Regions from separate parts of the Mesorhizobium sp. M2A.F.Ca.ET.039.01.1.1 genome, predicted to be linked through region 1. Evidence: predicted binding sites of a transcription regulator. Region 1 holds the regulator's gene; each other region holds the start of a gene.

Evidence for each region. The regulator PhoB, encoded in region 1, activates phosphate uptake and scavenging genes when phosphate is short. The targets are predictions, from matches to a motif close to TGTCATNNANCTGTCAT.
Region 2: the regulator PhoB is predicted to act here: its motif matches at 2,459-2,475, upstream of EOA24_RS04685 (DUF1045 domain-containing protein).
Region 3: the regulator PhoB is predicted to act here: its motif matches at 8,087-8,103, upstream of EOA24_RS12590 (LTA synthase family protein).

Annotation. Positions count from the first base shown of each region.
Region 1 covers NZ_RZRY01000097.1:2,655-12,818, reverse strand. Annotated here, with positions in the region: gene xylF (D-xylose ABC transporter substrate-binding protein) at 1-531, opposite strand, end outside; gene EOA24_RS10610 (ROK family protein) at 802-2,037, shown strand; gene phoB (phosphate regulon transcriptional regulator PhoB) at 2,200-2,889, opposite strand; gene phoU (phosphate signaling complex protein PhoU) at 2,907-3,614, opposite strand; gene pstB (phosphate ABC transporter ATP-binding protein PstB) at 3,635-4,438, opposite strand; gene pstA (phosphate ABC transporter permease PstA) at 4,435-5,286, opposite strand; gene pstC (phosphate ABC transporter permease subunit PstC) at 5,290-6,276, opposite strand; gene pstS (phosphate ABC transporter substrate-binding protein PstS) at 6,340-7,398, opposite strand; gene EOA24_RS10575 (PAS-domain containing protein) at 7,889-10,164, opposite strand, start outside.
Region 2 covers NZ_RZRY01000028.1:5,354-15,517, reverse strand. Annotated here, with positions in the region: gene iolE (myo-inosose-2 dehydratase) at 1-911, shown strand, start outside; gene EOA24_RS04695 (DUF3329 domain-containing protein) at 976-1,188, shown strand; gene iolB (5-deoxy-glucuronate isomerase) at 1,569-2,381, shown strand; gene EOA24_RS04685 (DUF1045 domain-containing protein) at 2,614-3,321, shown strand; gene EOA24_RS04680 (alpha-D-ribose 1-methylphosphonate 5-triphosphate diphosphatase) at 3,358-4,497, shown strand; gene phnN (phosphonate metabolism protein/1,5-bisphosphokinase (PRPP-forming) PhnN) at 4,494-5,120, shown strand; gene EOA24_RS04670 (ATP-binding cassette domain-containing protein) at 5,301-6,116, opposite strand; gene EOA24_RS04665 (ABC transporter permease) at 6,116-6,847, opposite strand; gene EOA24_RS04660 (ABC transporter permease subunit) at 6,855-7,601, opposite strand; gene EOA24_RS04655 (transporter substrate-binding domain-containing protein) at 7,678-8,520, opposite strand; gene EOA24_RS04650 (ABC transporter permease) at 8,703-9,698, opposite strand; gene EOA24_RS04645 (sugar ABC transporter ATP-binding protein) at 9,695-10,164, opposite strand, start outside.
Region 3 covers NZ_RZRY01000125.1:1,252-11,415, forward strand. Annotated here, with positions in the region: gene pdxA (4-hydroxythreonine-4-phosphate dehydrogenase PdxA) at 1-148, shown strand, start outside; gene rsmA (16S rRNA (adenine(1518)-N(6)/adenine(1519)-N(6))-dimethyltransferase RsmA) at 157-990, shown strand; gene gmk (guanylate kinase) at 1,191-1,865, opposite strand; gene EOA24_RS12560 (YicC/YloC family endoribonuclease) at 1,871-2,761, opposite strand; gene mltG (endolytic transglycosylase MltG) at 2,996-4,240, opposite strand; gene fabF (beta-ketoacyl-ACP synthase II) at 4,399-5,661, opposite strand; gene EOA24_RS12575 (acyl carrier protein) at 5,696-5,932, opposite strand; gene fabG (3-oxoacyl-[acyl-carrier-protein] reductase) at 6,136-6,873, opposite strand; gene fabD (ACP S-malonyltransferase) at 6,934-7,875, opposite strand; gene EOA24_RS12590 (LTA synthase family protein) at 8,152-10,077, shown strand.

The DNA.
Region 1 (10,164 bases):
GTCGATCGCCTCTTTCAGCACTTCCATGGAACCCGAGAACAGGAAGTCGGCGTTCGGATCGGAACCCGAGCCCTTGATGAAGACGTAGTTGCCTTCCGGCTTGGCCTTAAACACCTCACGGGCCTGCATACGGCCGACTTCCTTGTTGTCGAAGGTCAGGTAGAAAACGTCCTTGTTCTCGATCAGGCGGTCGTAGCCGACGACCGGGATGCCCTCATCGAGCGCCTTCTGCACCGCCGGGCCGATTGCCGAGGCATCCTGCGCCAGGATGATCAGCGAATTGGCGCCCTGCGAGATCAGGCTTTCGACGTCGGTCAGCTGCTTGCCCGGATTGGACTGCGCGTCGGCCGAAATATACTTGTCGCCGGCGGCCTCGATTGCGGCCTTCATCGCCGCTTCGTCGGTCTTCCAGCGCTCTTCCTGGAAATTCGACCACGAGACGCCGATCACCTTGTCCTTCGCCTCGGCGACCGAAGCCAGCGTCAGCGACATGGCTACGCCCGCCAGAATGGCGGCTGCGAATTTTTTCATGATATCCTCCCTGCGCCTTGTGCGGCGCGACCCAGACTGGCCCGAAGGCCGGCATAAGAGGCTTTTTTTCGAGCCTCAAAAAAATAGTGGTCCAGCGAAATGAAGCTGTCAACCGACATTCTGATGGCATTTGATGGGTCCAGGCATTTTTTTCGGAGTCCGCAATAAATAATGACATCGGCTTTGGCTTCTGCCACTATCCTTAGCGTGTCAGCGACAGGCCATGGCATCATCACAAGGCCGCGATGACCGGGGAGGACGTGCGAGACGATGTCGGTCGGAATCCGTCACGACGATTTGCGCCGGCGCAACCGCGCCATGGTGATTTCGGCCGTGCGCCGCGCCGGCCAGCCATCGCGGACGGAAATTGCCGCCACCACCGGCCTCAGCCACTCGACCATTTCGGCGATCTCCGCCGATCTGATCCAGGAGGGCATCCTCACCGAGAGCAAGGCCAGCGAGCCGACGGCGTTGAAACGCGGCCGGCCGCAGATCGGCCTGGCGCTGAATCCCGAAGCCGCCGCGGTGCTGACGGTGGTGCTGTCGCTGAACTTCCTGTCGGTCGCCGTCATCGACTATGCCGGCCAGGTGATCGCCGAGGAACAGCGGCGCCTGGACACGCTCGTCATGCCGCGCGACGAGCTGATCGGCGAGTGCCTGGCGATCGTCCGGCGCCGGCTGCAGGATCCCGATCTCGACGTGGGCAGCGTCGCCCGCATCGCCATGGGCATTCAAGGCATCACCGATTCCCACGCGCGCGCCATGCTATGGTCGCCGATCACGCCGCTGACCGACATTCCGTTCGCCGACATCCTGGAGAGGGAATTCGGCATCCCCGCCACCATGGAGAACGACTGCAACATGATGGCGGTGGCGCTGCGATGGCGCGATCCCGAGCGCTATCGCGACAATTTCATAGCCATCCTGCTCTCGCACGGCATCGGCATGGGCCTGGTGCTGAAGGGCGAATTGTTCACCGGCACGCATTCCTCCGGCGGCGAGTTCGGCCACATGATCCATCGTCCGGGCGGCGCGCTTTGCCGCTGCGGCCGCCGCGGCTGCGTCGAGGCCTATGCCGGCAACTACGCCATCTGGCGCAGCGCCATGGGGATAAGCGAGGACGCCGCGCCGACCGACATCGGCGACGCCGACATGCGCGCGCTGGCCGCAAAGGCCCGGCAGGAGGACGGCCCCGAACGGGAAGCTTATCGTCGGGCCGGCGAGGCGCTGGGCTTCGGTCTTGGCAGCCTGTTCGCCCTCATCGACCCGGCGCCGGTCGCCATGGTCGGCGTCAGCGCGGCCGCCTTCGACCTGATCGAGCCGGCGCTGAGGGAGGCGATCGCCCAGACCGCCGGCGGCCAGCACTCGAGCTCGATCTCCTTCGACACCGAGCCGAACGAGCTGCCGCTGATCCGCGAAGGCTGCGCCACCCGCGCGCTGACCTTCGTCGATCAGGAGATCTTCGCGCCGGGTGTCCAGGCAAGAGCGGGCAAGCACGTCGCATAAGCCGCAAGCTCAAGCGCCGGGATATGCTGAGATTCAGGTCAGGCCGAGTCGAGAATGGTGGGTTCCGAGAACCGGAACGGAGCGTACTTTTTGGTACGTGAGTACCGGAAGCGCAGGAAGCCGCCATTCGCAGGCCGGCCTCACCTGAATATCAGCATATCCCTAGTCTTCCCGGATTGCATAACCCGCCCCGCGGATGGTGCGGATGACGTCCGGCATGCGGCCGTTGTTGACGGCCTTGCGCAGGCGGCCGACATGCACGTCCACCGTGCGCTCGTCGATATAGATCGTCTCGCCCCAGACATTGTCGAGTAGCTGGCTGCGCGAGAACACGCGGCCGGGATGCCGCATCATGAACTCGAGCAGGCGGAACTCGGTCGGGCCCAGCCTGATCTCGCTCTTCTTGCGGTAGACGCGGTGCGATTCGCGGTCGAGCACGATGTCGCCGACCTTGAGCACGCTGGACAGCACCTCCGGCTTGGCGCGGCGCAGCAGCGCCTTGACGCGCGCCATGAACTCCGGCGTCGAGAACGGCTTGACCAGATAGTCGTCGGCGCCGGTGGACAAACCTCGAACCCGATCGCTTTCTTCACCGCGCGCGGTCAGCATGATGATCGGCAGCCGCTCGGTCTCGGGCCGCATCCTGAGACGCCGGCAGAGCTCGATGCCGGAGACCGCCGGCACCATCCAGTCGAGCACGAGCAGGTCGGGAACATTTTCCTGAAGGCGGATTTCGGCCTCGTCGCCGCGGGTCACCACTTCCACCTGGTAACCCTCGGATTCGAGATTGTAGCGAAGCAGCACCCCCAGCGGCTCCTCGTCCTCCACCACCATGATGCGTGGCGCGATCATCGGGGTAACCTTTTCCGTCAGGCGGCCGGCGCCGACATTGCCGTCTCGTCCTGCTTGGGACGGTTGGCGGGCAATTGCGTGCCGGTCAGCACATAATAGGCGTTCTCGGCGATGTTGGTCACATGGTCACCGATGCGCTCGAGGTTCTTGGCGCAGAACAGAAGATGAGTGCAAGCGGTGATGTTGCGCGGATCTTCCATCATGTAGGTCAACAGCTCGCGGAAGACGGAGGTGTATTTGACGTCGATGCGTTCGTCGTCGTTGCGAAGCTTGGCCAGCGCCGTGGCATCACCCACCGTATATTCCTGAATCACGCCCTGGACCTGGATCAGCACCAGTTGCGCCATGGAATCGATCGAATGCGTGAGGTCGCGCGGGGCGGTGCTGACGCCGACTGACCCGACGCGCTTGGCGATGTTCTTGGCGAGATCGCCGATGCGTTCGAGGTCGCCCGCCATGCGTATCGAGCCGACCACGTGGCGAAGATCGTCCGCCATCGGCTGGCGCTTGGCGATCAGCGTGATGGCGCGGTCGTCAAGCTCGCGCTGACGCGCGTCCATGATGGCATCGTCGGAGACGACGCGCTGCGCCAGCGCATTGTCGCTTTCGAGCAGGGCCCTGGTCGAGCCGCCGACCATGGAGCCGGCGAGATCGCCCATGTCGTTGATGAGCCGGCTGATCTGCCTCAGATCCTCGTCGAACGAGGCGACGGTATGTTCGGCCATGATGTTGTCCTCGTATGAGCTCAGCCGAAGCGGCCGGTGATGTAGTCCTGGGTGCGCTTCTCGCGGGGCGAGGTGAATATCTTCTCGGTCCGGTCGAATTCCACCAGCTCGCCCAGATACATGAACGCCGTCTGCCGCGACACGCGCGCCGCCTGCTGCATGTTGTGGGTGACGATGACGATCGTGTAGTCGGCCTGCAATTCGTCGATCAGCTCCTCGATCTTGGCGGTCGAGAGCGGATCGAGCGCCGAGGCCGGTTCGTCGAGCAGGATGACCTCCGGCTTCACCGCGACGGTGCGGGCGATGCAAAGGCGCTGCTGCTGGCCGCCCGAGAGGCTCTGGCCGCTGGCGTTGAGCTTGTCCTTAACCTCGTTCCAGAGTGCGGCGCGCTTCAGCGCCGACTCGACGCGGCTGTCCATCTCGGCCTTGCTGATCTTCTCATAGAGCCTGACGCCGAAGGCGATGTTCTCGTAGATCGACATCGGGAACGGCGTCGGCTTCTGGAACACCATGCCGATCTTGGTCCTGAGCAGGTTGAGGTCCTGCGAGCGATCGAGGATGTTCTTGCCGTCGAGCAGCACCTGGCCCTCGGCGCTCTGCTTCGGATAAAGCTCGTAGATGCGGTTCAAGACGCGCAGCAGCGTCGACTTCCCGCAGCCCGACGGGCCGATGAAGGCGGTCACGCTGCGCTCGGGCAGCGACAGGTTGATGTCCTTCAGCGCCTTCGACTGGCCATAGTAGAAGTTGAGGTTCTTGACCTCGATCTTGGCCTTCTCGACGGTCGTGTCGGCTACGTTCAGGTCGGTGGACAACATCGGTTTCATCTGTCCTCTCTGCGTCCGGTTAGGCTGCGGGCGATGATGCTCAGCCCGAGAACCGTCAAGGTGATCATGAGTGCGCCCGTCCAGGCCAGCTGCTGCCATTCCTCGTAAGGGCTGAGAGCGAACTGGAAGATGGTCACCGGCAGGCTGGCCATCGGGGCATTGAGATTGCTCGACCAGAACTGGTTGTTGAGCGCGGTGAAGAGCAGCGGCGCCGTCTCGCCGGAGATGCGGGCGATCGCCAGCAATATGCCGGTCACGATGCCGGACAGCGCCGCGCGGTAGGCGACGGAGCGGATCACCACCCAGCGCGGCGCGCCGATGGCGGTGCCTGCCTCGCGCAGCGCGTTGGGCACGAGGTTCAGCATGTCCTCGGTGGTGCGCACCACGACGGGGATCACCAGGATGGACAGCGCGACGGCGCCGGCGATGGCCGAGAAGTGCCCCATCGGCCGCACCATCAGCTCATAGACGAACAGGCCGACGATGATCGAAGGGGCCGACAACAGGATGTCGTTGATGAAGCGCACCACCGTGGTGAGCTTCGAGAAGCGGCCATACTCGGCCATGTAGGTGCCGGCCAGCACGCCGATCGGCGTGCCGACGAAGATGCCGATGATGGTCATCACGATGCTGCCGTAGATGGCGTTGAGCAGGCCGCCGGCATCGCCCGGCGGCGGCGTCATCTGGGTGAACACGGCCAGCGACACCCCGGAGAGCCCCTTGTAGAGCAGGGCGCCGAGGATCAGCGCCAGCCAGGCAAGGCCGATGCCGGCGGCGATGACGCACAGCGCCATCATCACGGCATTCTTGCGCTTGCGGCTCTGGTGAATTGATGCGGCAGTCGCCATCGGTCAGGCTCCCGTGCGGCTATCGATGCGCAGCAGCATGTAGCGTGCGAGCGCCAGGATGATGAAGGTTATTATGAACAGGATCAGGCCGAGAGCCACCAGCGAGGAGGTGTAGATCGCGCCATCGGCCTCGGTGAACTCGTTGGCGATCGTCGCCGAGATCGTCGTGCCCGGCGCGAACAGCGAGGCGCTGATGCGATGCGCGTTGCCGATGACGAAGGTGACGGCCATCGTCTCGCCGAGCGCGCGGCCGAGGCCGAGCATGACGCCGCCCATGATGCCGACGCGGGTGTAGGGAATGGTCACGCGCCGCGTCACCTCCCAGGTCGTGCAGCCGATACCGTATGCCGATTCCTTCAACACCGCCGGCACCGTGTCGAACACGTCCTTGGTGATCGAGGTGATGAAGGGCAGCACCATGATGGCCAGGATCAGGGAGGAGGTCAGCAGGCCGATGCCGTAGGGCGGGCCGGCAAACAGGCTGTTGAGGCCGGGGATGCCCTTGAAGAGCCAGATGATGAAGGGCTGGATCGTCGTCTGCAGAAAGGGCGCGAAGACGAACAGGCCCCAGATGCCGTAGATGATCGAGGGAATGCCGGCCAGAAGCTCGACGGCGATGCCGATAGGGCGCCTGAGAGGGCGGGGGCAAAGCTCGGTCAGGAAGACGGCGATGCCGATGCCGATCGGCACGGCGATGATGATGGCGATGGCCGAGGTGACGATAGTGCCGTAGATGGGCGCCAGCGCGCCGAAATTCTCGGTGACCGGGTTCCAGGATTCGGTCGAAAGGAAGGATATGCCGAATTTCGACAGCGCTTCCCACGATCCGGCGATCAGCGAGATGGCGACCCCGCCGAGCAGAACCAGCACGAGGATGGCGGAAGCGCGCGTAGCCGCCCGGAAGACCATGTCGGTGAAGGCAAAGCGGCGCACTGTCGCTTCCCTGGTCCGCATGGCGGACGATGTCGCGGCTTCGGAAACGGCACTCATTTAGCCCCTCGCATTTCGAAAGAGACAGGAGGGCGCCGGAAGCGCCCTCCCTTGTTCGTCAGATTACATGCCGGAATAGAGCGGCTTGCCGTTCGCGTCGACGATATCCTTGCCCCACATTTCCTCGACGCTCTTCACGACCGCGTCGGGCATCGGAACATAGTCCAGGCTGGCGGCCAGCTCGTCGCCCTTGGCGTAGGACCAGGCGAAGAACTTGAGCGCCTCGCCGGTGGCGGCGGCATCGTCGGGCTTCTTGTAGACGAGGATCCAGGTGGCCGACGTCATCGGCCAGGTTTCGGCGCCGGCCTGGTTGGCCAGGATGACGCCGTAGCCCGGCTGCGAGTTCCAGTCGGCATTGGCCGCGGCGGCCGAGAAGGCGGCGGCGGTCGGCTCGACCTTCTTGCCGTCCTTGTTGATCAGGTCGGTGTAGGTCAGCTTGTTCTGCTTGGCATAGGCATATTCGACATAGCCGATCGCGCCGCCGGTCTGCGAGACGTTGTTGGCGACGCCCTCATTGCCCTTGGCGCCGATGCCCACCGGCCATTCGAGCGCGGTGTTGACGCCGACCTTCGACTTCCAGTCGGCGCTGACGTCGGCCAGATAGTAGCTGAAGTTGAAGGTGGTGCCCGAGCCGTCCGAACGGTGCACGACCGCGATCGCCTGGTCGGGCAGCTTGACGTCCGGGTTGAGCTTCTTGATCGCTTCGTCGTTCCAGTTGGTGATCTTGCCGGAGAAGATGTCGGCCAGCGTCGGGCCGTCGAGCACCAGCTCGCCCGGCTTGACGCCTTCGAGGTTGACGACCGGAACGATGCCGCCCATCACCATCGGGAACTGCGCGAGCCCGGTGGAGTTGAGATCCTCGCCCTTCAGCGGCGCGTCGGAAGCGCCGAAGGTCACCGTCTTGGCCTTGATCTGCTTGATGCCGCCGCCGGAGCCGATCGACTGGTAGTTGAGACCGATGCCGGTCTCCTTCTTGTAGGCGTCGGCCCACTTCGCATAGATCGGATAGGGGAAGGTGGCGCCGGCGCCGGAGATATCGGCTGCCATCGCGGCGGAGATGCTAAGGGTTGATGCCGCAGCCATTGCAATCGCAACGGCCGCAGAGCGGATGAAATGTCTCATGTGGCCTACTCCTGTTCGGAAGATGGTCTTTCGGCACCCGTTCTATCGGCGCCCGGTGAGCGCAATAGACTTCGATTATTACAGTCGCATGACAGTTTCGTGTCAGCCCGGTAACGCCTGAACGGGGATGCTCGGAAGGGCTTCCGGCGGTCTCTGCGGGTCGGCCGGAGTTTGCCGCGGGAATCAGCGACTTGTCTGACTTTTGAATCAAAAATTATCCCGGCGGCCGGATCGCGGCCGCCGGGAAATAAAATCCGGACGAGAGCGCGTTGCCTGCATGCCAGAGCGGATCATGGCGTGGCCATCGCCGAAAACAGGTCCGTTGGGGTAGAGTCGACGCTGTTTCTTGTTGGCGGTCGCTGCTCCCGCCCGTAACCGAAGAGCGGAATCAATGCTACGATTGTCAGAGCTTGGCGTTTGCTTTGATATGGTGCGATCGCACCATACGCATACGTCAACGCCTTGCGCCCGCCTGCCGGCTAAATTCGCTTTAACCCGCGCTGCGCCGGGTCTCGATATCCGAACCCAGCCAGCGCTCGAGCTTTTCGAGCAGCGCCCGCGGGCTGATCGGCTTCGGCAGGTAATCGTCCATGCCGGCCTCGAGGCAGCGTTCGCGGTCGCCCTTCAGCGCATGCGCCGTGACGCCCACGATCGGCACATGCGTGCCCATGTCCTGCTCGAGCTTGCGAATGGCGCCTGTTGCTTCCAGCCCGTTCATTTCCGGCATCGACACGTCCATCAGGATCATGCGCGGATTGAGCTTGCCGAAAGCATCGAGCGCCTTGCGGCCGTTGCCGACGATCTCGAAGCGGTAGCCGGTCTCGCCAAGGATCTGGGTGAACACCATCTGGTTCACCTCATTGTCCTCGGCAACGAGGATGTCGAGCCCGCGCTCGGCTTCGGCCGGGCGTTGGCGCGCACGCACGGGCGGCGGCTGCAGCATGGCGCGGTCCGACGTCGCCGTCTGCGCCGGCGCGGCTTGCGATAGGCTGCCGCCAACGGCGGGTCGTGCCGCGGCGCTGCTGTGGCGATGACGCTGGATGGTCGCGACCAGCGTTTCCAGAAGGACGGAGGAGCGCGCCGGCTTGATCAGCTGCGCATCGATGCCGAGGTCGCGATAGGTCGTGTTGGCAAGCGACTGGTCGACCGAGGTCAGCATGATGATGGGCGTATGCGCCAGGCCCGCCGTGTTGCGCACGATGCGCGCCATCTCGGCGCCGGTCATGCCCGGCATCTGATAGTCGAGCACGACGCAATCGACCGGCACGCCATAGGCGGCGGCGGCAATCAGCACCTTAAGCCCTTCGGCGCCGCTTTCGGCCGCGCAGGCATCGAACGTCCACGACGCCATCTGCTCGCTCAGGATCGAGCGGTTGACGGCGTTGTCGTCGACGACGAGCACGCGCGCGCCGGTGACGTCGACCGGTGTGATGCGCTGCCCGCCCTGCTCGGCCCGGGGCAGCGTGACCGTGAACCAGAAGGTCGAGCCCTTGCGCTCGGCGCTGTCGACGCCGATCTCGCCGCCCATCATCTCGACCAGCCGCGAGGTGATGGCGAGGCCAAGCCCGGTGCCTTCGTGCCGCCTGGTCGAGGAGGTATCGACCTGGCTGAACTTCTCGAACACCACCTTCAGCTTGTCCTCGGGAATGCCGATGCCGGTATCCGTCACGGAAATGGTGAGCTTCGTTCCCGCGGGAACCCGCTCGCCTGTCACGTCGACCAGCACATGGCCCTCATCAGTGAACTTCACCGCGTTGCCGAGCAGGTTGGTGACGATCTGCCTGACACGGCCGACATCGCCGACGAACTGGCCTTCGAGCCCCGGCTGGATGCGCACGATGAGCTCGAGGTCCTTCTCCTTGGCGCGCGTCGAGACCAGCGTCGCCACATCCTCGATCGCCTCGGCCAGATTGAACGGCGCCGGGTCGAGCACCAGCTGGCCGGCGTCGATCTTGGAGAAATCGAGGATGTCGTTGATGATGGTGAGCAGCGCGTTGCCGGATTTGACGATGATGTCGGTGAACGTCTTCTGCTTCGGATCGAGGTCCGACTTTGCCAAAAGCTCTGCCATTCCAAGGACCCCGTTCATCGGGGTGCGGATCTCGTGGCTCATATTGGCGAGGAATTCCGACTTGGCCCGGTCGGCGAGCACGGCGCGCCGCTGTGCTTCGCTGAGCTCGGCCTCGCGCTGCTTGAGCTCGGTGATGTCGGTGGTGGAGCCGATGAGATAGAGCGAGCCGTCGGAGGCGATCATCGCGCCCTTGCGCGCGAACTGGTGCCTGACGCTGCCGTCCGGCAGCACCACCGTCTCTTCGATCTCCTGAGTTTCGCCGGTGCGCAGCACGGCAAGGTCGCCGGCGACGAAGGCTTCGCCGTCGGCGCCGAATATCTCGACGTCGGTCTTGCCGATCGCCTCTTCCTTGCTGAAGCCGGTGAGATCGCACCAGCCCTTGTTGACATAGAATTGCCTGAGGTCCGAACGCTTGGCGTAGATCGACACCGGCACATTGTCGATCAGGCTGCGGAACACCTCGTTCTCGCTCATGCTCTGCCGAAGCGCCTGCTCGCGCGCCTTGACGTCGGTGATGTCGGTGCTGGAGCCGACCAGATGCACCGACCCGTCAATGGCCACCAGCCGGCTCTTGCGCGTCATAAGCTGCCGCACGGTGCCGTCGCGATGGGTGACAGCCTCCTCGACCTCGCGCCCCGCGCCGGTTGCCACGACTTCGGTATCGTCATTGCTGAAGCCGTCCGCCTCTTCCGACG
Region 2 (10,164 bases), on a different contig from region 1:
AAGCCAAACTGGGCATGTCTCCCATCGCATGGTGGAACGACGATCTCGTGGAACTGAGCGACGACGTGTCGCTGGAGGAGTGCCTGCGCCAGTCGCGCTCGGCCGGCTTCACCGGCATGGAGATGGGCCGCCGCTTCCCCAACGATCCCAAGGTGATGCTGCCGATCCTGAAGGAGGCCGACGTCACCCTTTGCGGCGGCTGGTTCTCCGGCACGCTGGTCAACGAGGACCTGGCGAAGAACAAGGACCGCATCCAGCCTATGATCGACCTGTTCAAGGCGGTCGACGCGCCCTGCATCGTTTATGGCGAGGTCGGCCGTTCGATCCAGGGCGACCGCTCGAAGCCTTTGGCCACCAAGCCAAAACTTTCGGACGACGAGATGAAGGCCTATGGCCGGCGCGTCACCGAATTCGGCGAATGGTGCGCGGAGCAGGGCATGCCGCTTTCCTACCACCATCACATGGCCGCTGTGGTCGAGACCGAGCCGGAGCTCGATGCCTTCATGCGCAACTCCGGCGAAGGCATCCCGCTTTTGCTCGACGCCGGCCATCTCGCCTTTGCCGGCGGCGATGTGCTGCGCGCCATCGACAACCATTACAAGCGCATCAACCATGTCCATCTGAAGGATGTGCGCATGGGTGTGATCGAGGGGCTCGACCGCTCCAAACAGTCCTTCCTCGATGCCGTGGCGCTCGGCGCCTTCACCGTGCCGGGCGACGGCTCGCTCGATTTCGGCGCCATCGTTCAGCGTTTCGCCGATTATGGCTATGAAGGCTGGTTCGTCGTGGAAGCCGAACAGGATCCTAAGAAGAACCCGCCGCTCAAGATGGCCCAGGTCGGCCACAAGGAGCTGATGCGAGTGATGACAGCCGCCGGCTACACGGTGGAGACGCAAGGGTTTCCGGCCTGAACGGTGGATCTGGTCCAGCGCCCGGTTTATCCGTTGCGCTTTGGGCAAATCCTGGATTGGCGTGATGAAAGACTATGAGCATCCCTTCTTCCGGCCGTTGTGGCGACGCATCGCCGTCGTCGCGGTCTGCCTGATCTGGTCGGCGATCGAGTTCGCCTCCGGCACGCCGTTCTGGGGCATCATCGCGCTCGGCTTCGCCGGCTATGCGGTGTGGCAGTTTTTCTATCTCTACAAGCCGGCGGAGGAGGCGAAGCCTCCGGCCGAGCCGAAGGAATGAGGCGGAAGCCATGGCGCGGACGTTTTTGCGGATCGGGTGCTGCGTGCGTCATAGATCGCATACGTCGGCGATTGGCCGGAACGCACCTCGCTTCGTCATCCTAGGGCGGAGCAAGGAGCGCAGCGACGCAGCGCAGGCCTAGGATCCATGCCATGACTTTGAAGTGTTGCAACGGTGCAGAATTCTGCTCCGCTGGCATTCCACGTCTGAGGTAACGGCATGGATCCTAGGGTCTCCGCGACGGAGCTTCGCTCCTGCTTCGCCCTAGGATGACGAAGTTTAGAGGCCACGGCCAACACCGAAGGTTTGCGCCGGATTCCTCAGCTGGTGAAATCTCTGGGTCGCCAGCCCGCTGAGCGAACAAGGACAGGAGAGACAAAATGTCGAAACTCATCGTCAAGGCCGACAGGGGCCACGGCCATGTCGCGCATGTCACGCCGCAAAGCGCCGGCTGGACCTATGTCGGGTTCGACCTGCATCGGCTGAAGGTGGGCGAGACGGCGTCCGGCAAGACGGGCGACCGCGAGGTTTGCCTGGTCTTCGTTACCGGCAAGGGCAAGGCGACCGCCGGCGGCAAGGATCTCGGCCTGCTCGGCGAGCGCATGTCGCCTTTCGAAGGCAAGCCGTGGTCGGTCTATGTGCCGCAAGGCACCGAATGGTCGGTGACCGCCGACACCGAGCTGGAACTCGCCGTCTGCTCGGCGCCGGGCCTCGGCGGCGGCCTGCCGGTGCGCGTCATCGGGCCGGACGATCTCGGCCAGGAGGTACGTGGCAAGGGCACCAACACGCGCTACGTCACCAACATCCTGCCCGAGGGCAAGCCGGCGGATTCGCTGCTGGTGGTCGAGGTCATCACGCCCGGCGGCCACACGTCCAGCTACCCGCCGCACAAGCACGACCAGGACAATCTGCCGGCCGAATCCTACCTGGAAGAGACCTACTATCACCGCCTCAACCCGCCGCAGGGTTTTGCCTTCCAGCGCGTCTACACCGACGCCGACCGCAACGGCGTGCGCGAGCTGGACGAGGCCATGGCGATCGAGGACGGCGATGTCGTGCTGGTGCCGAAGGGCTATCACCCCTGCGCGGCCTGCCACGGCTACGACCTCTATTATCTCAACGTCATGGCCGGACCGAAGCGGAGGTGGAAATTCCACAACGCGGCCGAGCACGAATGGCTGATGAAGGCCTGACCGCGCATTGGTCCAGCCCGGAAAAATCGTCGGCTAACGAGCTTGCGGCTGGACTTGCCTTCGAAAACCCATGAAAGCTTCGTCAATCCGTCATGGAAATCACCTATGGCAGCGGTTCCGGTGCATGTCGCCGCAAACGCCTTGGCGTTTTGGGACCCACGACTTGCCAAGACAATGACTTGAAGCGCGTCGCATGATCCTTCGGGCGCGGCGCGCTTGACGAGGAACGCCGATGCGATACGCCATCTACTACACACCGGAACAGGACGAGAAGCTGGCGCGCATTGCCGCCAACTGGCTGGGCCGTGACCCATTCGGGGCGGCGACGCGGCCGGTGGAGGCCGTCGGCGATCTGTCTGCCGCGGAAGTCGCCTTCCACACCGCCTCGGCCAGGCGCTACGGGTTCCATGCGACGCTGAAGGCGCCATTCCGGCTGGCGCCGAACGAGACCGAAGCCTCGCTGCGGGCCGCGCTCGACGCTTTCGCCGAGGCGACGCCGCCTGTCGTCATCCCGCGTCTGGTCGTCGGGCAGATCGACGGCTTCTTCGCGCTGGTGCCGGAAACGCGGTTCGCGCCGCTCAACGACTTCGCCGGCGAGGTGGTGCGCGCCTTCGACAGTTTCCGGGCGCCGCTGACCGAGGCCGAGATCGAGCGACGCAGCCCCGATGCGCTGAAGCCGGACGAGTTCCGCAACCTCTGCCAATGGGGCTATCCTTACGTCTTCGACACGTTCCGCTTCCACATGACGCTGTCGGGGCGCGTCGGGCCGGAGGAGAGCCCGCGTCTTCGCGCGGCGATCGACGGCCTGTTCGCCGACGTGCTGCGGCAGCCGGTGCCGGTCGATGCGCTGACCTTGTTCGTCGAAAGCGAGCCTGGCGCCCCGTTCATGGTGCTTTCGCACCACGCGCTTGGCCGTGGCCAGGCCCGCAAGACAGCTTGATTTGATTGCCGACCGCTCGAGATAGGACCGCCTGAGATGACCGCCGAAACCGTTCTCACCAATACCCGCATCGTGCTGCCCGACGAGATCGTCGAGGGCTCGCTTCTGTTGCGCGACGGCCTGATCGCCGCCGTCGAGCCGGGCGCTGCCCGCACCGGCGAGGATATGGGCGGCGACTACATCATCCCGGGCCTCGTCGAGCTGCACACCGATCACCTCGAAGGGCATTACGCGCCACGCCCGAAAGTGCGCTGGAACCCGATCGCCGCCGTGCTTGCCCATGATGCCCAGGTGGCGACCGCCGGCATCACCACCGTGCTCGACGCCCTGCGCGTCGGCATGGACGAGGACGCCGACCTGAAATCCGACGATGTGCGCAAGCTGGCCGATGCGATCGAAGATAGCGTGCGCCAGGATCGGCTCAGGGCCGACCATTTCATCCATTTGCGCTGCGAGGTCTCGGCGCCGGACTGCCTCGAGGCTTTCGCCAATTTCGAGACTGACGACAGGGTGAAGCTCGCCTCGCTGATGGATCACGCGCCCGGACAGCGCCAGTTCGTCAATCTCGAGACCTATGCCTATTACTACCAGCGCAAGCTGAAGCTGACCGACCGCGACTTCCAGAAATTCTGCGAGAAGCGAATGGCGGAATCGGCCCGCAATTCCGGCCCGAACCGGGTTTTCATCTCGGCCGCCTGCCGCGAGCGCGGCATCGTGCTGGCCAGCCATGACGATGCAACCGCCGGCCATGTCGACGAGGCGATCGAGCAGGGCGTGCGCGTCGCCGAGTTCCCGACGACGGAAGAAGCGGCCAAGGCCTCCAAGGCGGCGGGTCTCGGCGTGCTGATGGGTGCGCCGAACGTCATGCGCGGCGCCTCGCATTCCGGCAATGTCTCGGCGCGCACGCTTGCCGCCGACGGCCTGCTCGACATCCTGTCGTCCGACTACATCCCCTTCAGCCTGATCCAGTCGGCCTTCTTCCTCGGCGATGTCGTCGAAGGGATTTCGCTGCCCCAGGCTGTAGCGATGGTCTCGAAGAACCCGGCCGAAGCGGTCGGCCTCGCCGACCGCGGCGTCATCGAGCCTGGCCGCCGCGCCGATCTGGTGCGCGTGCGCGTCGACGACCATGTGCCGGTCGTGCGCACCGTGTGGCGCCAGGGCCGCCGGGTCGCATGATGGTCTCGGCCCTCATCGAGCGCGAGCTGGCCGATAGCCTGCCGATCCGCAACGGCGTCTTCGTCGCGGTGGTCGGCCCGAGCGGTGCCGGCAAGGATACGGTGATCGGCTACGCCAAGCAGCGTTTTGCCGGTGAGACGCGGCTGGAAATCGTGCGCCGCGTCATCACCCGGCCAAGTGACACCGCAAGCGAGGATCACGACACGCTGGCGGATGCCGCCTTCGCGGAAGCCGAGGCAGACGGCGCCTTCTCGCTGTGCTGGGACGCGCACGGCCTGCGCTACGGCCTGCCGGCCGATGTCGACTGGGCCGTGGCGAACGGCCATGTCGCCGTGGCGAATGTCTCCCGCGCGGTCATCCCGGCGCTGCGCGAACGCTACGCCAACCTGGCCGTGGTCGAGATCACCGCCACGCCGGAGATCCTCGCCGAGCGGCTGGCGGCGCGCGGCCGCGAATCGCGCGGCGAAGTGCTTGCCCGCCTGGCGCGCAGCGCCAGCGTCAAGCTGACCGGGCCGGACGTCACCTCGATCGACAACAGCGGCGACAAGGAGCTCGCCGGCGAACGCTTCGCCGAGGTGCTGCGCAAGGCGATGGCGTTTTCCGGTCTGTCGGACATGATTTAAGCGCCTTCCCTTCTCCCCCTTGTGGGAGCAGGTGGCTGCGAAGCGGCCGGATGAAGGGTGCTGGAAGGAATGAAGCGCTGGCGGTTGGGCACAACGGTGCTGCCAGGCGAACGCCATTGCCCAGCTGGAACACCCCTCATCCGTCTCGGCGCTTCGCGCCGATCCGAGAAGGAGAGGCGCCTACTTGTTGAAGTTGGCGATGAACTGCTTGAACTGCGGCGTCGGCGGCCTGGCGAACATCTCCTTCGGCTCGCCGACCGAATCCACCTCGCCCTTGTGCAGGAACATCACCTTGCTCGACACGTCGCGGGCGAAGCCCATTTCGTGGGTGACGACGAGCATGGTGCGCCCTTCCTCGGCAAGCGAGCGCATGACGCGCAGCACCTCGCCGACCAGTTCCGGATCGAGCGCCGATGTCGGCTCGTCGAACAGCATCACCTTGGGGTTCATCGCCAGGGCGCGGGCAATTGCCGCGCGCTGCTGCTGGCCGCCCGACATATGCGGCGGATAGTAGTTGCGGCGCTCCCATATGCCGACGCGCTTCAGCAAGGCCTCGGCCTGCTCCAGGCACTCGGCGCGCGGCCGCTTCAAAACATGCGTCGGCGCGGCGACGAGGTTTTCCAGCACGGTCATGTGCGACCAGAGATTGAAGCTCTGGAAGACCATGGCGAGGTTGGCGCGAATCCGTTCCACCTGGCGGATGTCGGCCGGCATCTGATGGCCGTCGCGGCTTCGCTTCATCTTGATCAGCTCGCCGTCGACCCGCACCTCGCCGGAGTCAGGGGTCTCCAGCAGGTTGATGCAGCGAAGCATCGTGCTCTTGCCGGACCCGGAGGAGCCGAGGATGGAAATCACGTCGCCCTTGTGGGCTTCCAGCGAAATGCCCTTGAGCACCTCGTGATCGCCAAAGCATTTGCGCAGGTCCTTGACGCTGATGGCAGGCGTCACTCCGGAGGACGGTGCTGCTTTCGCGGCAGCGGCGACATTTGCCGACATCACAACACCTCCGGTACGGGTTTGATTTGCTGACTCTGCTCGGGCGGCGGCCGCAGATGCGGCGACAGCCGGTATTCGACCCAGGCGAACAGCCGGGCGATCGACAGGTTGAGCAGCAGGTAGATCACGCCGGCGCAGGTCAGCACCTCGATCGGCCGGAACGTGTCGTGCTGGATCTTCTGCGCCGTTCCCATCATCTCCATGATCGTGACCACCGAGGCGAGCGCGGTCGCCTTGGTCATCAGGATGATTTCGGTCGAATAGGCCGGCAGAGCGAGCCGCAGCGCGATCGGGAGCGTGACGAGGCGGAAACGGGTGAAGGCCGACATGCCGAACGCCTTGGCCGCCTCGATCTGTCCGACCGGCACCGCCCGCAGCGCGCCGCGGAATATCTCGCTCTCATAGGCGGCCGTGTTCAAGGCCATAGCGACGATCGTGCAATACATCGGATCGCGCAGGATCGGCCACAGGATCGAGCTGTGGCGGACGAAGTCGAACTGGGAGAGGCCGAAATAGATCAAATAGAGCTGCACCAGAAGCGGCGAGCCACGGAAGATGAAGACATAGGCGCGGGTGAAATATTCGCCCAATCTGTAGCCGGAAGCCCGCAGCCAGGTCAGGCCGGTGGCGATGATCAGCCCGAAGGCGATGCCGAAGAACCAGATCTCGAGCGTCAGCGGCAGCGCCTTCAGCACGCTCCACATGGTGGGAAGGTAGAAGTCGAGATCCACCGCCACCTCACTTCGGCCGCGTGAAACTGCGCGAGGTGTAACGCTCGGCCTTTTCGAAGATCGGCGTCGAGATCGAGGTCATCACCAGGTAAAGGATGCCAGCGACCGTGTAGAAAAGCAGCGAATGATGCGTCGAACGCGCGGCCTTGTTCGCGGTGAGCATCAGCTCCGCGACGCCGGTGACCGAGATCAGCGCCGAATCCTTGATGGTCAATTGCCAGACATTGCCCAGCCCCGGCACGGCGAGGCGCAGCACCTGGGGCACGATCACGAGGCGAAACCGCAGCCAGGCCGACATGCCGTAGGCGCGCGCCGCCTCCAGCTCGCCGCGGTGGATCGCCAGGAACGAGCCGCGAAAAACCTCGGCCTGGTAGGCGCCGGAAATGATGCCGACCGCAAGCACGCCGCCGAGGAAGCTCGGCATGTTCAGGATGTCGGTCGAGCCGATCGATCCGGTCGACCGCGCCACACCGGTCAGCACCTGCGTGCCGCCATAGTAGAACAGGTAGATGATCAGAAGTTCCGGTTCGCCGCGGAAGACGGTGGTGTAGCTCTCGCCGATGAACCTCAATCCGCCGCGATGCGAGAGCTTGGCCGCAGCCACCAGTGAGCCCAGCGCAGCACCAATCAGCATCGAGACGACGGTGACGGCGAGCGTCCAGGCGATGCCCCAGAGCAGTTGCACGCCCCAGCCGGCGGCCAGCAGCTCATAGGCCGTCGAAAACTGCGCCTGCAGATCGTTGAGAAACTCCACGTACGCCTTCCTTCCCGGCGACGGTTCCTTGTCTCAGTGCAAAACGGGAGCAGCCTTGGCTGCTCCCGTTGCGACATCACTTGGTAATGTCGATCTTGAACCACTGCATGGAGTATTTTGACACCGAGCCGTCGTCGAGCGCGGCCTTGAGTGCCTTGTTGTAAATGTCCTGCAGGTCCTTGTCGCTCTTGCGGAAGGCGGCGCCGATGCCCGGCCCGAGGATCGGACCACCCTTGAATTGCGGCCCGACGAATTCCAGGTCCTTGGCGTCGGGCTTGGCCAGCGTGCCGAGGAAATAGGTGGTGTCGGCGAAGGCCACGTCGATGCGGCCCGCCATCAGGTCGAGGTCGTGCTCGTCGGTGGTCTTGTATTCATGGACGTTGGCGACGTCCTTCAGATATTTGTCGGCGAAGGTCGCCTCGGTGGTCGAGACCTGCAGGCCGACATTCTTGCCGGTGAGCTCCTTGCGCAGCGTGTCGAGCGCCGCCTTGGATTCGGCGTCGTCCTTCGACAAATCGATCATCTTGCCTTTGTTGGACAGGTTGGCCAGCGGGCCGTTCTTGTCGGCCAGGAAGGCCACCGGCGACGAGGCATAAGGGATCGAGAAGTCGATCGTTTTCATGCGCTCCTCGGTGATCGACATGCCGTCCATGACGATGTCGAACTTGCCTGCGGTGAGGCCCGGAATGACGCCGTCCCAATCCTGCGCGACGATGTTGCATTCGAGCTTGGCGCGGGCGCAGACATCGTTGAGGATATCCACCTCAAAGCCGACGATCTTGCCGCTGGCATCGGTCTGATTCCAGGGGGCATAGGAGCCCTCCATGGCGACGGAAACGGTCTTCCAGTCCTTGGCCAGTGCCGGGGTCGAGCAGGTCAACGCCAGCGCCGCGAGCGCGATCCAACCTGATGATGTCACTGTAGTTACTCCCATTTTTGTTCTTGGAATGCTCAGATACCAACTGCTTAGCCCAGCCCCGATTCGCCGACAAGGGCTGTTTTCCGGTTCACGGGTTGTTGCAATTCGTCGACGAATCCGCACGCGCCCGGCGTCTCATCCGCGAGCATCGATCCAATCAGGCCGTTGTCCGAAGAGCGAGATTACTCCGCCGGCGCGCCGGCAACGTTCTGGCGCGTCGCTTCGATCATGCGGCGCCGGGCGCGGAAGACGCCCCATTGCTGGTCGACCAGCACGCCGATCAGGATGACGCCGCCCATTACCGCGAAATTGAGCGATGAGGGGATGCCGAGCAGGTTGACGAGGTTCTGCAGTTCCTGCAGCAGCACAGTTCCGAGCAGGACTCCGACCAGCGAGCCCTCGCCGCCGCGCAGCGAGAAGCCGCCGAGCACCGCCGCGGCGATGGCGTAGAGTTCATAGAACTGGCCGTGGCTCGCCGGCGAGATCGAGCGCGTGTACATGGCGAAATAGATCGCCGACAGCGCCGTCAGCACGCCGCAGATGACATAGGCCGCGATGATGATCCGGCCGGTGCGGATGCCGGAATATTTCGCCGCCTCCTCGTTCTTGCCGATGGCGTAGAGATAGCGGCCGAACACCGAGCGGTGCAGCACCACCCACATGACAATGGCAATGACGATCAGTGCGATGAAGGAGTTCGGCAAGCCGTAGGAGCGGCCCGCGGTCAGGAATTCGAGCGTCGGGAAATTCTGCCCGAAGGCAAAGCCCGCCGTACCATCGGCGGTGTAGAAACGCGCCACGCCGCGATAGATCAAGAGGCCGCACAGCGTCACCACGAAGGGCTGCAATTTCAGCCTTGTGATCAGCCAGCCATGCACGAAGCCGATGACGGCGCCGAGCACGATGATCACCACGAAGGCCAGCGGCCAGTCCAGTTCGCGGACAGCGATGAAGTCGATGAACAGGGTGCCGAGCAGCGCGATCAGCGAGCCGACCGACAATTCGATGCCGCCGGTGATGATGACGAAGGCCTGACCGATCGACAGGATGCCGAACAGCGCGACGAGGTTGGAGGTGTTGGCGAGATTGATCGCCGACAGGAAGCGCGGATTAATGGCCGTCACCACCGCGCCGACCACCAGGATCAGGATCAGCAGGCCGAGATCTTTCTTGCTCATTCAACTCCTCCCGCCGCTTGCAGCAGTTTCGGCTTCTTGCCGACCGCCAGCAAGAGCACGTTCTCCTGGCTGAAATCGTCCTTGTCGAGGATGCCGGAGATCTGCCCCTCATGCATGACCGCGATGCGGTCCGAGACGCCGATCACCTCTTCCATGTCGCTGGAGATCATCAGCACCGCGACGCCGGCATCTGCCAGCGCCCGCATCAGTCCGTAGATTTCGGCCTTGGCGCCGATATCGATGCCACGCGTCGGCTCGTCCAGGATCATAACCTTGGGGTTCATCGCCAGCCATTTGGCGAGGACCACCTTCTGCTGGTTGCCGCCCGAAAGCGTGCCTGTGCGGGTCAAGACCGAGGGCGCCTTGATGCCCAGGTTCTTCTTCTGCTTTTCCGCCGTCGCAAGCTCGGCGCCGGCCGAGACCAGCGAACGCCTGGCATGCGCCGGCAGGTTGGGCAGCGAGATGT
Region 3 (10,164 bases), on a different contig from region 1:
CTTCATCCGCACCTCGCCGGATCACGGCACCGCCTTCGATATCGCCGGCAGGGGCATTGCCCGCGCCGAGAGCCTGATCGCGGCGCTCAGGCTGGCGCGCCGGCTGGCCGACAGCGATCCAAGCCGCGGCCGCGTGAGGACGCCTTGAACGAGCGCATGACGATCGACGGGTTGCCACCGTTGCGCGCGGTGATCGAGCGGCATGGACTCCAGGCCAAGAAGGCGCTCGGGCAGAATTTCCTGCTCGACCTCAACCTGACAAGCAAGATCGCCCGCGCCGCCGGCGATCTCAGCGAGGCGACCGTGATCGAGGTCGGTCCCGGCCCGGGCGGGCTGACGCGGGCGCTGCTGTTCAACGGCGCGCGGCGCGTGATCGCCATCGAGCGCGACGAGCGCTGCCTCGAAGCGCTGGCTGAGGTTTCCAGCCACTATCCCGGTCGCCTGGAGGTCATTCCCGGCGATGCGCTGAAAACGGATTTTGCCGCGCTTGCCGGTACGGCGAATGGCGGGCCGGTGAAGATCGCCGCCAACCTGCCCTACAATATCGGCACCGAGCTTCTGATCCGCTGGCTGACGGTCAACGACTGGCCGCCCTTCTACCAGTCGATGACGCTGATGTTCCAGCGCGAGGTGGCGGAGCGCATCACGGCGGGTCCAGCCAGCGACGCCTATGGCCGGCTCGGCGTACTGGCCGGCTGGCGCACCGAGGCGAGGATCGCCTTCGACGTGCCGCCGCAGGCTTTCACGCCGCCGCCCAAGGTCACCTCCTCCGTCGTGCATCTGGTGCCGCGCCCGTCTCCCCTGCCCGTCGACGGCAAGAAGCTCGGCCGTGTCACCGAGGCGGCCTTCGGCCAGCGCCGCAAGATGCTGAGGCAAAGCGTGAAGAGCCTGGGCGGCGAGGCTTTGCTGACACGGGCCGGCATCGACCCGACGCGGCGGGCGGAAACGCTGAGCGTGGAAGAGTTTGTCCGGCTGACGAACGCCGTTTGACCGCCGACGCCACCACTGGAACCCACATTCCCGACGATCAAGCCAATGCGCATTTTGCCGCGAGACGGCAGGCGGCGGGTGGCAAGTGAGGGTCGTCTGACTGACCTTTGCGCTTCGCGAGCCGCCACAGGCCGGCGCTGCCCCTCATCCGGCCCTTTGGGCCACCTTCTCCCCGTAAAACGGGGAGAAGGAAAGGCTGCCTACTCCGTCTTCTCGTCCAGCAATCCCGAGATGAAGTCGAACAGGCCAGGCCGCCTGTCGCGGCGCAGACGCTCGGCAGCAACGATGGCGCGGACCTCGGCGAAGGCGCGGTCGAGATCGTCGTTGACGATGACGAAGTCGTATTCTTTCCAATGCTCGATCTCCAGGCGAGCGTTCTTCAGCCTGGTCTCGATGACGGATTCCTGGTCCTCGGCGCGTCGCTTCAGGCGCGCCTTCAATTCCTTCATCGACGGCGGCAGGATGAAGATCGAGACGATGTCGGCGCGCATCTTCTCCTTGAGCTGCTGGGCGCCCTGCCAGTCGATGTCGAACAGCATGTCGCGGCCTTCGGCCAGCGCGATTTCCGCCGGCTCGCGCGGCGTCGCATAGCAATTGCCGTGCACCTCGGCCCATTCGAGCAGCGCGTCGGAATCGCGCAGCCGCTCGAAGTCGCGCATGGAGCGGAAATGATAGTGGACGCCTTCGATCTCCGAACCGCGGCGAGGCCTTGTCGTGACGGAGACCGAAAGCTCGAGGCTTGGATCGCTCTCCAGAAGGTTGCGCGCGATCGTCGACTTGCCGGCGCCCGACGGCGACGACAGCACCAGCATCAATCCGCGGCGGCGGATCCGGGATCCCAGATCCCTGGCAGCCGTCGGTTCCTTGGCAACCATTCCCGTCACTCCAGATTCTGGACCTGTTCGCGAAACTGGTCGACCACCGCCTTGAGCTCCAGCCCGATCGCGGTGACCGCGGCGGCGTTCGACTTGGAGCACAAGGTATTCGATTCGCGATTGAATTCCTGCGCCAGAAAATCGAGCTTGCGGCCGATCGCACCGCCGCCTTTGAGCAGCGTCCGCGCCGAAGCGACATGCGTCTTCAGCCGGTCGATCTCCTCGCGGATGTCGGCCTTGGTGGCGAGGAAGGCCGCCTCCTGATGCAGCCGGACGGCATCGAGATTGGCCGAGGCATCCATCAACAGGCGTACCTGCTCCGTGATGCGCTCGCGGATTGCCGCCGGCTCCCGCGACGGATCGGCTTCGGCCTTCAGCGTCAACGCCTCGATCGCGTCGATATGGCCGGAAAGCAGCGCGCCAAGTGCCGCGCCCTCGCCTTGCCGCGCCTGTTCCAGCCCGGCGAGCGCTGCCTCGAGCGCCGACAGGATCGCGGCGTCAAGAGCGGCGCGCTCCTCCTCGGTCTCCATCGCCTCGGGAATGTCGAGCACGCCGCGCAGCGAGAGCAGGCCGTCGGCGGTGGCGGGCTCGGTGCCGAACTGCTCCTGCAAGCGCTTCGCCAGTCCCGCCAGATCCTTGAGGAACGCCTCGTTAACCACCGGCTGGGCTTGCCTGGCAGCAGCGCGGCCGACGGTCAATGTCGCCTGGAAATTGCCGCGCGCGAAACGCTTCTGAACAGTCTGCCGGACAGAGGTCTCCAGCCGGTCGAAACCCTGCGGCAACCTCAGCCGAACCTCGGCGCTCTTGCCGTTCACCGATTTCACCTCCCAGGCGATCGAGGTGCCCTCGCTCTCGGCGGCGGACCGCGCGAAACCGGTCATGCTTTGCAGGTTCATTGTGCCTGTCATCCCCTGTGGCAGGCCAACGCAAGCGGCCCGGCGCTACACGCCCTAGAGCGTTTCACCGTTTCACGGAAACGGCGAACCACTCTATCTCTTTGTTTTTACGCAATTCCGGACGGAAAACCGCTCACACTTTTCCTGGAATTGCTCTAAAAATCGCCGGACGATCGGCCGGCGCCCCCTCAAAACATGAATATGGCGTCGCGTCAAAGGACGCGTGCGGCATGCTTATTGAGCCGCGTCGCCGCCCGCGTCGCCGTTTTCGCCGCTGTCGCCATTGTCGCCGGCGTCGCCGCCATCGGGAGCGGGCGGGGCCGTCGTCTGGCCGGAAGCCTTGGCGGCGGCGTCCGCCTGCTTCTTCTGCAGCGTCCGATAGCGGGCGACATTCTGGTTGTGCTCTTCCAGCGTCGCGGCAAAGACGTGGCCGCCATTGCCGTCGGCAACGAAATAGAGATCGCTGGTCTTCGATGGATTGGCGACCGCTTCGAGCGCCGCGCGGCCCGGGTTGGCGATCGGCGTCGGCGGCAGGCCCTTGACCAGATAGGTGTTGTAGGGCGTCTGCTTGTCGAGGTCGGACTGATAGATCGGCCGGTCGGCGGGTTTGCCCTTGCCGCCGAACAGGCCGTAGATGATGGTCGGGTCGGATTGCAGCCGCATGCCCTTGGCCAGCCGGTTGAGGAAGACGGCGGCAACGCGCGAGCGTTCGTCGCTCCGGCCCGTTTCCTTTTCCACGATCGACGCCAGCGTGACGAAATCATCGATATTGGCGATCGGCAGGTCGGGCGCGCGGTGCGACCAGACGTCCTCGACCAGCTTCTTCTGATCGGCGACGAGCTTGTCGACCATCTGCTGGCGGGTGGCGCCGCGGGTGAAGCGCAACGTGTCGGTGGCGATGCTGCCCTCGGGCGGCAAGGTCGCCGGCATGTCGCCGGTGAGCGCCTCCTGATCGGCCACGCGCTGCAATGCCTGCTCGACCGTCAGCCCTTCGGGAATGGTGAGCGAGTACATCACCGACTTGCCGCTCTTGAAGAGCTCCATGATGTCGCGCATCGAGGCGCGCGGCTTGATGGCGTATTCACCGGCCTTCAGCGCCGATTCATTGCCGGTGGCGCGCACGCCGAGCCGGAAGATGCGGGCATCGTTGATCAGGCTGCGGCGTTCCAGCTGATCGGCGATCTCCTGCACGCCGGTGTTGGGCTTGATCATGAAGGTGTCGCCATTGGCGGACGGGCCGGGCTCGACGAAAGCCTGCATGCCGAAATAGAGCGCGGCCCCCGAGGCCAGCACGATAAGGATCGCAATGGACAGGAAGAAATTCAGGAACACCACGACCTGGCTGCGCGAGGCGCGCGAGCGCTTCGACGGCGGCGGCGTGCCGGCTTCCGGACGCAACGCCTCGGCCGCGGTCTTCGGCACGATCGGGCCCTTCGCGCCTTGCCGCCCGAATTCCCCGTCGCTCGGATTAGTGTTCATGACGCCCTGCCGTCTGATCTTGCAACGAATCCCCCGGCGCAAGGCTAGGGGCGAATTTGGCAAAAATGACGGCAGTTGGCGGACTGCCGATTAGCTGTCTGTCTCGGAGCAATGCCGGGTGGAACCGTGCACTCCTCCCGGGGCCGCTCCGGTGCTGCTCAGCCGTTGTAACGCTGGAACACGAGCGAGGCGTTGGTGCCGCCGAAACCGAAGGAATTCGACAGCGCGACGTCGATCTGGCGCTGGCGCGGCTTGTTCGGCACGAGATCGATCGCCGTCTCGCGTTCCGGATTGTCGAGATTGATGGTAGCGGGAGCGATGTTGTCGCGGATGGCAAGGATCGAGAAGATCGCTTCCGCGGCGCCCGCGGCGCCCAGCAGATGGCCGACCGACGACTTGGTCGACGACATCGAGATCTTCGAGGCGGCATTGCCGACCAGGCGCTCGACCGCGCCAAGCTCGATCGTGTCGGCCATGGTCGAAGTGCCATGGGCATTGATGTAGTCGACATCGGCCGGGGAAAGCTTTGCCCGGTTCAGCGCCGCCGTCATGCAGCGGAAGGCGCCGTCGCCGTCCTCGGCTGGAGCGGTGATGTGGTAGGCGTCGCCGGTTAGTCCGTAGCCGGTGACTTCGGCATAGATCTTGGCGCCGCGCGCCTTTGCGTGCTCGAGCTCTTCCAGCACGACGACGCCGGCGCCCTCGCCCATGACGAAGCCGTCACGGTCGCGGTCATAGGGACGCGAAGCGGTCTCAGGCGCATCGTTGCGGTCGGTGGAGAGCGCGCGGCAGGCGGCGAAGCCCGCGATCGACAGCCGGGTGACCGGCGCCTCGGCGCCGCCCGCCACCATGACGTCGGCATCGCCCCACATGATCAGCCGAGCCGCGTCGCCGATGGCGTGCGCGCCGGTCGAGCAGGCGGTGACGACCGCGTGGTTCGGGCCTTTCAGGCCGTGACGGATGGAGACCTGGCCAGAGACCAGATTGATGATCTGCCCGGGAATGAAGAACGGGCTGATGCGGCGCGGGCCGCGATCCTTGAGGATCATCGCGTTTTCGGCGATGCCGTCGATGCCGCCTATGCCTGAGCCGATCAGCACGCCGGTGGCGCACTGGTCCACATGCGTCTCAGGCTTCCAGCCGGAATCGGCCAGCGCCTCGTCGGCGGCCGCGATGCCGTAAAGGATGAAGTCGCCGATCTTGCGCAGTTCCTTAGGCTCGAGCACGGCCTCCGGATTGAAGGTGCCATTCGAGCCGTCGCCGCGCGGGATGATGTGGGCGATCTTGCAGGCAAGATCGTCCACCTCGAACTCGGTGACGCGGCGGCAGGCGCTGCGGCCGGAAAGCAATTCCCGCCAGCTATGCTCGACGCCCATGCCAAACGGCGAAAGCAGGCCAAGGCCCGTGACGACGACACGCCTCATCGCAGGTCCTCCCCGATTATGCCTGCGAAAGAACTCAGGCCGAGGCCTTGTCGATGTACTTCACGGCGTCGCCGACGGTGAGGATGGTCTCGGCGGCATCGTCCGGAATCTCGACGCCGAACTCTTCTTCGAACGCCATGACGAGTTCGACCGTGTCGAGGCTGTCCGCGCCCAGGTCGTCGATGAAGCTCGCCTGCTCCGTCACCTTGTCGGCATCGACGCCGAGATGCTCGATGACGATCTTCTTGACGCGCTCTGCGGTGTCACTCATTTGGGCAATCCTCGTCTTATGTTTGTCGATCTTCGTTAGCGGGCGGAATGCCGCTAATCAAGCTGAAAGATGGTCTTGCGGGCAACGCAACGCCGCAGGACCGGTTTTTGCCCGAACCGCCGGGTTGCGGGCCGCATTACACGAAAAATGCCGGGCGTCCAAGCCGAAATGGCTGTTTTCACAGGCGTCCGGGGCTTGGCCGGTCAGATCATTGCCATGCCGCCATTCACGTGAATGGTCTGGCCGGTGACATAAGCCGCCTCATTGGAAGCGAGGTAGGCAACCGCGGACGCGACCTCGGCGCTGGTGCCCATGCGCCTTGTCGGGATGGCGGCCATGATCATCTCTTTCTGCTTGTCGTTGAGCTTGTCGGTCATGGCCGATTCGATGAAGCCCGGGGCGACGCAGTTGACGGTGATGTTGCGGGTGGCGATCTCCTGCGCCAGCGATTTGGAAAAGCCAATCATGCCGGCCTTGGAGGCGCAATAATTGGTCTGGCCGGGATTGCCGGTGACGCCGACCACGGAGGTGATGTTGATGATGCGGCCATGGCGGCGGCGCATCATCGGATGGGTCAACTCGCGGGTCAGCCGGAACACGGCGGTAAGGTTCACCTCGATCACGCTGTCCCAGTCGGCGTCCGACATGCGCATGAACAGGCCGTCCTTGGTGATGCCGGCATTGTTGACCAGGATATCCACGCCTTCGAGATCCGCCTCCGCCTTCTGGCCGAGCGCCTTCACCGCGTCGCGGTCGGTCAAATCCGCCGGAAACAGCTTTACGCGGTCGCCAAGCTCGCCTGCCAACGCTTCCAGCTTCTCCACGCGCGTGCCGTGCAGGCCGACGATGGCGCCCTGGCTGTGCAGCACCCTGGCGATCGCCTCGCCGATGCCTCCCGATGCGCCGGTGACGAGCGCCTTGCGGCCGGTCAGTTCGAACATTTTTCTCTCCTGATCTCAGAGGGGCACCCTTGGCACAGGTGCCGTCAAATCGCCAGCCTGTCAGGCGAGCGCCGCCAGCGCCGCCTCTACCTCCGCCGCCGTGCCGATGGCACCGGTGGCGATGTCGCGGTTGATGCGGCGCGCCAGGCCCGACAGCACCTTGCCGGCGCCGACCTCGTAAAGCGTGGCGACACCATTGGCGCCGAACCATTCCACCGTCTCGCGCCAGCGCACGCGGCCGGTCACCTGGTGGACCAGCCGGCGGGCGATCTCGTCCGGGTCGCTGGTCGGCGTCACCGTCACGTTCGAGACGACCGGGACCACCGGCGCCTGCTTTTCCACGCTCGCCAGCGCCTCGCGCATGATGTCGGCCGCCGGCGCCATCAACGCCGAGTGGAAGGGGGCCGAAACCTGCAGCATCAGCGCCCGCTTGGCGCCCTTTTCGGTGCACAGCTTCGCCGCCAGCTCGACCGCCGCTTTGGCGCCTGAAATCACTAGCTGGCCGCCGCCATTGTCGTTGGCAACCTGGCAGACGGAGCTTTTGGCCGCTTCCGCGCAGGCCGCTGCGACATCGGCTTGCTCCAGCCCGATGATGGCCGCCATGCCGCCCTCGCCGGCGGGTACCGCCGCCTGCATGGCGTTGCCACGGGTGCGCAGCAGCTTCGCAGCATCGCCGACCGAAACGAAGCCGGCCGCGGCAAGCGCGGAATATTCGCCCAGCGAATGGCCCGCCACATAGGCCACCTTGTCCTTCAGCGAGAAGCCGCGCGCTTCGAGCGCCCGCATCGCCGCCAGCGACACCGCCATCAGCGCCGGCTGGGCGTTGGCGGTCAGCGTCAGCGTCTCTTCCGGGCCTTCCCAGATCAGTTTCGTCAGGTTTTCGCCGAGCGCGGCGTCCACTTCCTCGAAGGCGCGGCGCGCTTCCGGGAATTGATCGGCGAGGTCCTTGCCCATGCCGACGGCCTGGCTGCCCTGTCCCGGAAAGGTGAATGCGACGGCCATTTTTGGTGTCTCCAGAGCCTGATTTTTCCCTGCCTCTGGCGCAAGGCGCACAGCCAAGTCAAGCCCGCGGGCATCCCTTTAACCCGTCTTTCAGCCGGAAAACCCGACTGACTCCCTGTTCCAAAAGGCTTTTTGGCGATCACACCTGATGAAAACCGCTCACGTTTACTTTGCTGGCTCTTCTTATTTCCGCCACAGGCGCTAGCTTTGCGTGACATTTTGATGACAGAGCCGTGACGTGCGTGGAAGGCGTGTTGCGTGGCCGGGGGAAGTAGAGTGGCAAGGATCAGGAAAGGCGCGGCCAAGCCCGTGCCGCAATTTTTGGAAGACGATCCGTCCACCGGCTACCTGCCGGGGCGACCTTGGCCGACCGTACGCTACGGCCTGGCGACGCTTCTCGTCTCCGCTCTTCTCGTGTTCGCGATCGAATGGATCGTGCGCGGCGATTTCTTCGGCACGGTCGATTTCTTCCTGCAGCCCTTCAAGCCGGGCTGGACCACCATCATCGTCTTCGCGCTGGTGCTGGTCGGGCTGGACGCCGTGATTGGCCGCAGCCACCAGAGCCTGATGATCGTGGCGCCGCTGACGCTGGCGCTCGCCTTTGTCGGTCACCAGAAATCGCACTATCTCGGCGATCCGCTCTATCCGACGGATTTCCTCTATGCCCGCCAGATCATGGCGCTGATGCCGCTTCTGGTGCGCGAGCGGCCATGGACGGCCATCATGCTGGCCGCGGCAATCGTCGGCGGGCTGGCGCTGCTGGTCTATGGCTGGCGGATCTGGCGTCGGCGGGGGCCGATCCTCAGCCGCAAGGGTCGTCTGGCGCGGCTGGCGCTTGCCGTGCCGCTGCTCGCCTTCTTCGTATCGATCATGGATTACGCCACCTTCTCGTGGACGCGCGACCGGCTGCAGATCATCCCGATCATGTGGGACCAGAAGGAAAACTACGCCTCGAACGGTTTTGCGCTGGCCTTCGCGATGAATGTGCCGATGGCGCATGTCTCGGCGCCGCCCGGCTATTCGCAAAAGGCGATGGACGCGATCCAGCGCTCCGACGTCGCCGCTTCGGTGCCGGAGGAGAAGCCGGATATCGTGGTGGTGATGAGCGAATCCTTCTGGGATCCGACGCGACTGCCCGGCGTCAGCATCAAGCCCGATCCGATCCCGACCGTGCGCGCCTTGCGCTCCGGCTCGATGTTCTCGCCCGAGTTCGGCGGCATGACCGCCAATATCGAGTTCGAGGCGCTGACCGGCTTCTCCAACGCCTTCCTGCCGGCCGGCTCGATCCCCTACCAGCAATATGTGCGCACGCCGACGCCCTCGCTGGCGACCTTCCTGAAGAGCGAGGGCTACCGGGCGCGCGCCATCCATCCCGGCACCAACTGGTTCTGGAACCGGGGCGCCGTCTATGCCGATTTCGGCTTCAACGACTTCCGCTCCGAAGAGACGCTGCCGCCGATGGAAAAGCGCGGGCCGCTGGCGTCCGACGCGGCCATGACCGATGAGATCATCCGCGAGGCCGACGCCAGCGACGATCCGGTGTTCCTGTTCGCCGTCAGCCTGCAGAACCATGGCCCTTACGAACCCTACCGCTATTACAATCCGACGCATTCGGTCGATGCGCCGATCAGTTCCTGGGCGCGGGAATCGCTGCTTTCCTACGTCGAGGGCTCGGCCGACGCGGATCATGGCCTGCAGCGGCTGATCGACTGGGCGAAGAAGCGCCAGCGGCCGACCATCATCGCCTTCTTCGGCGACCACCTGCCGCCGCTCGGACCCGTCTATGTCGAAACCGGCTTCCTCAAGGACAATGTCGCGCCTCGCAAGGAGCCTAGCGACGCCGCGCTCGAGCACCACGACACGCCATTGGTGATCTGGTCGAACCGCTCCGGTCCGGTGCAGAACGTGGGCGCGGTGAGCCCGGCCTTCCTGCCCTACCACATCCTGACCACGGCCGGCATCACGCATCCTTATTACACCGGCTTCCTCGGCGCGCTACGCGAACATTACCGGGTGGTCGACCGCAACCTGCTGCTATCGCCCGCGGGCGAAGCGACGCCGGACTGGGCGCGGCAGAAGCAGATCGATCCGAAGATCAACGATTTCCGGCTCATCCAATACGACATGATGTTCGGCAAGCGCCACTCGGCGCCCGACTTCTTCCCCGAGACGGTGAACAAGCTCGTCGCGCATACGAGCTGAGGCGGGCGTCCGCGCTCTGGCGTATTTGTGGGAAGTCTTGATCCTCAGATCGAATCAAGCCCGCTCCTGGCGGGTCGAGACCAATCG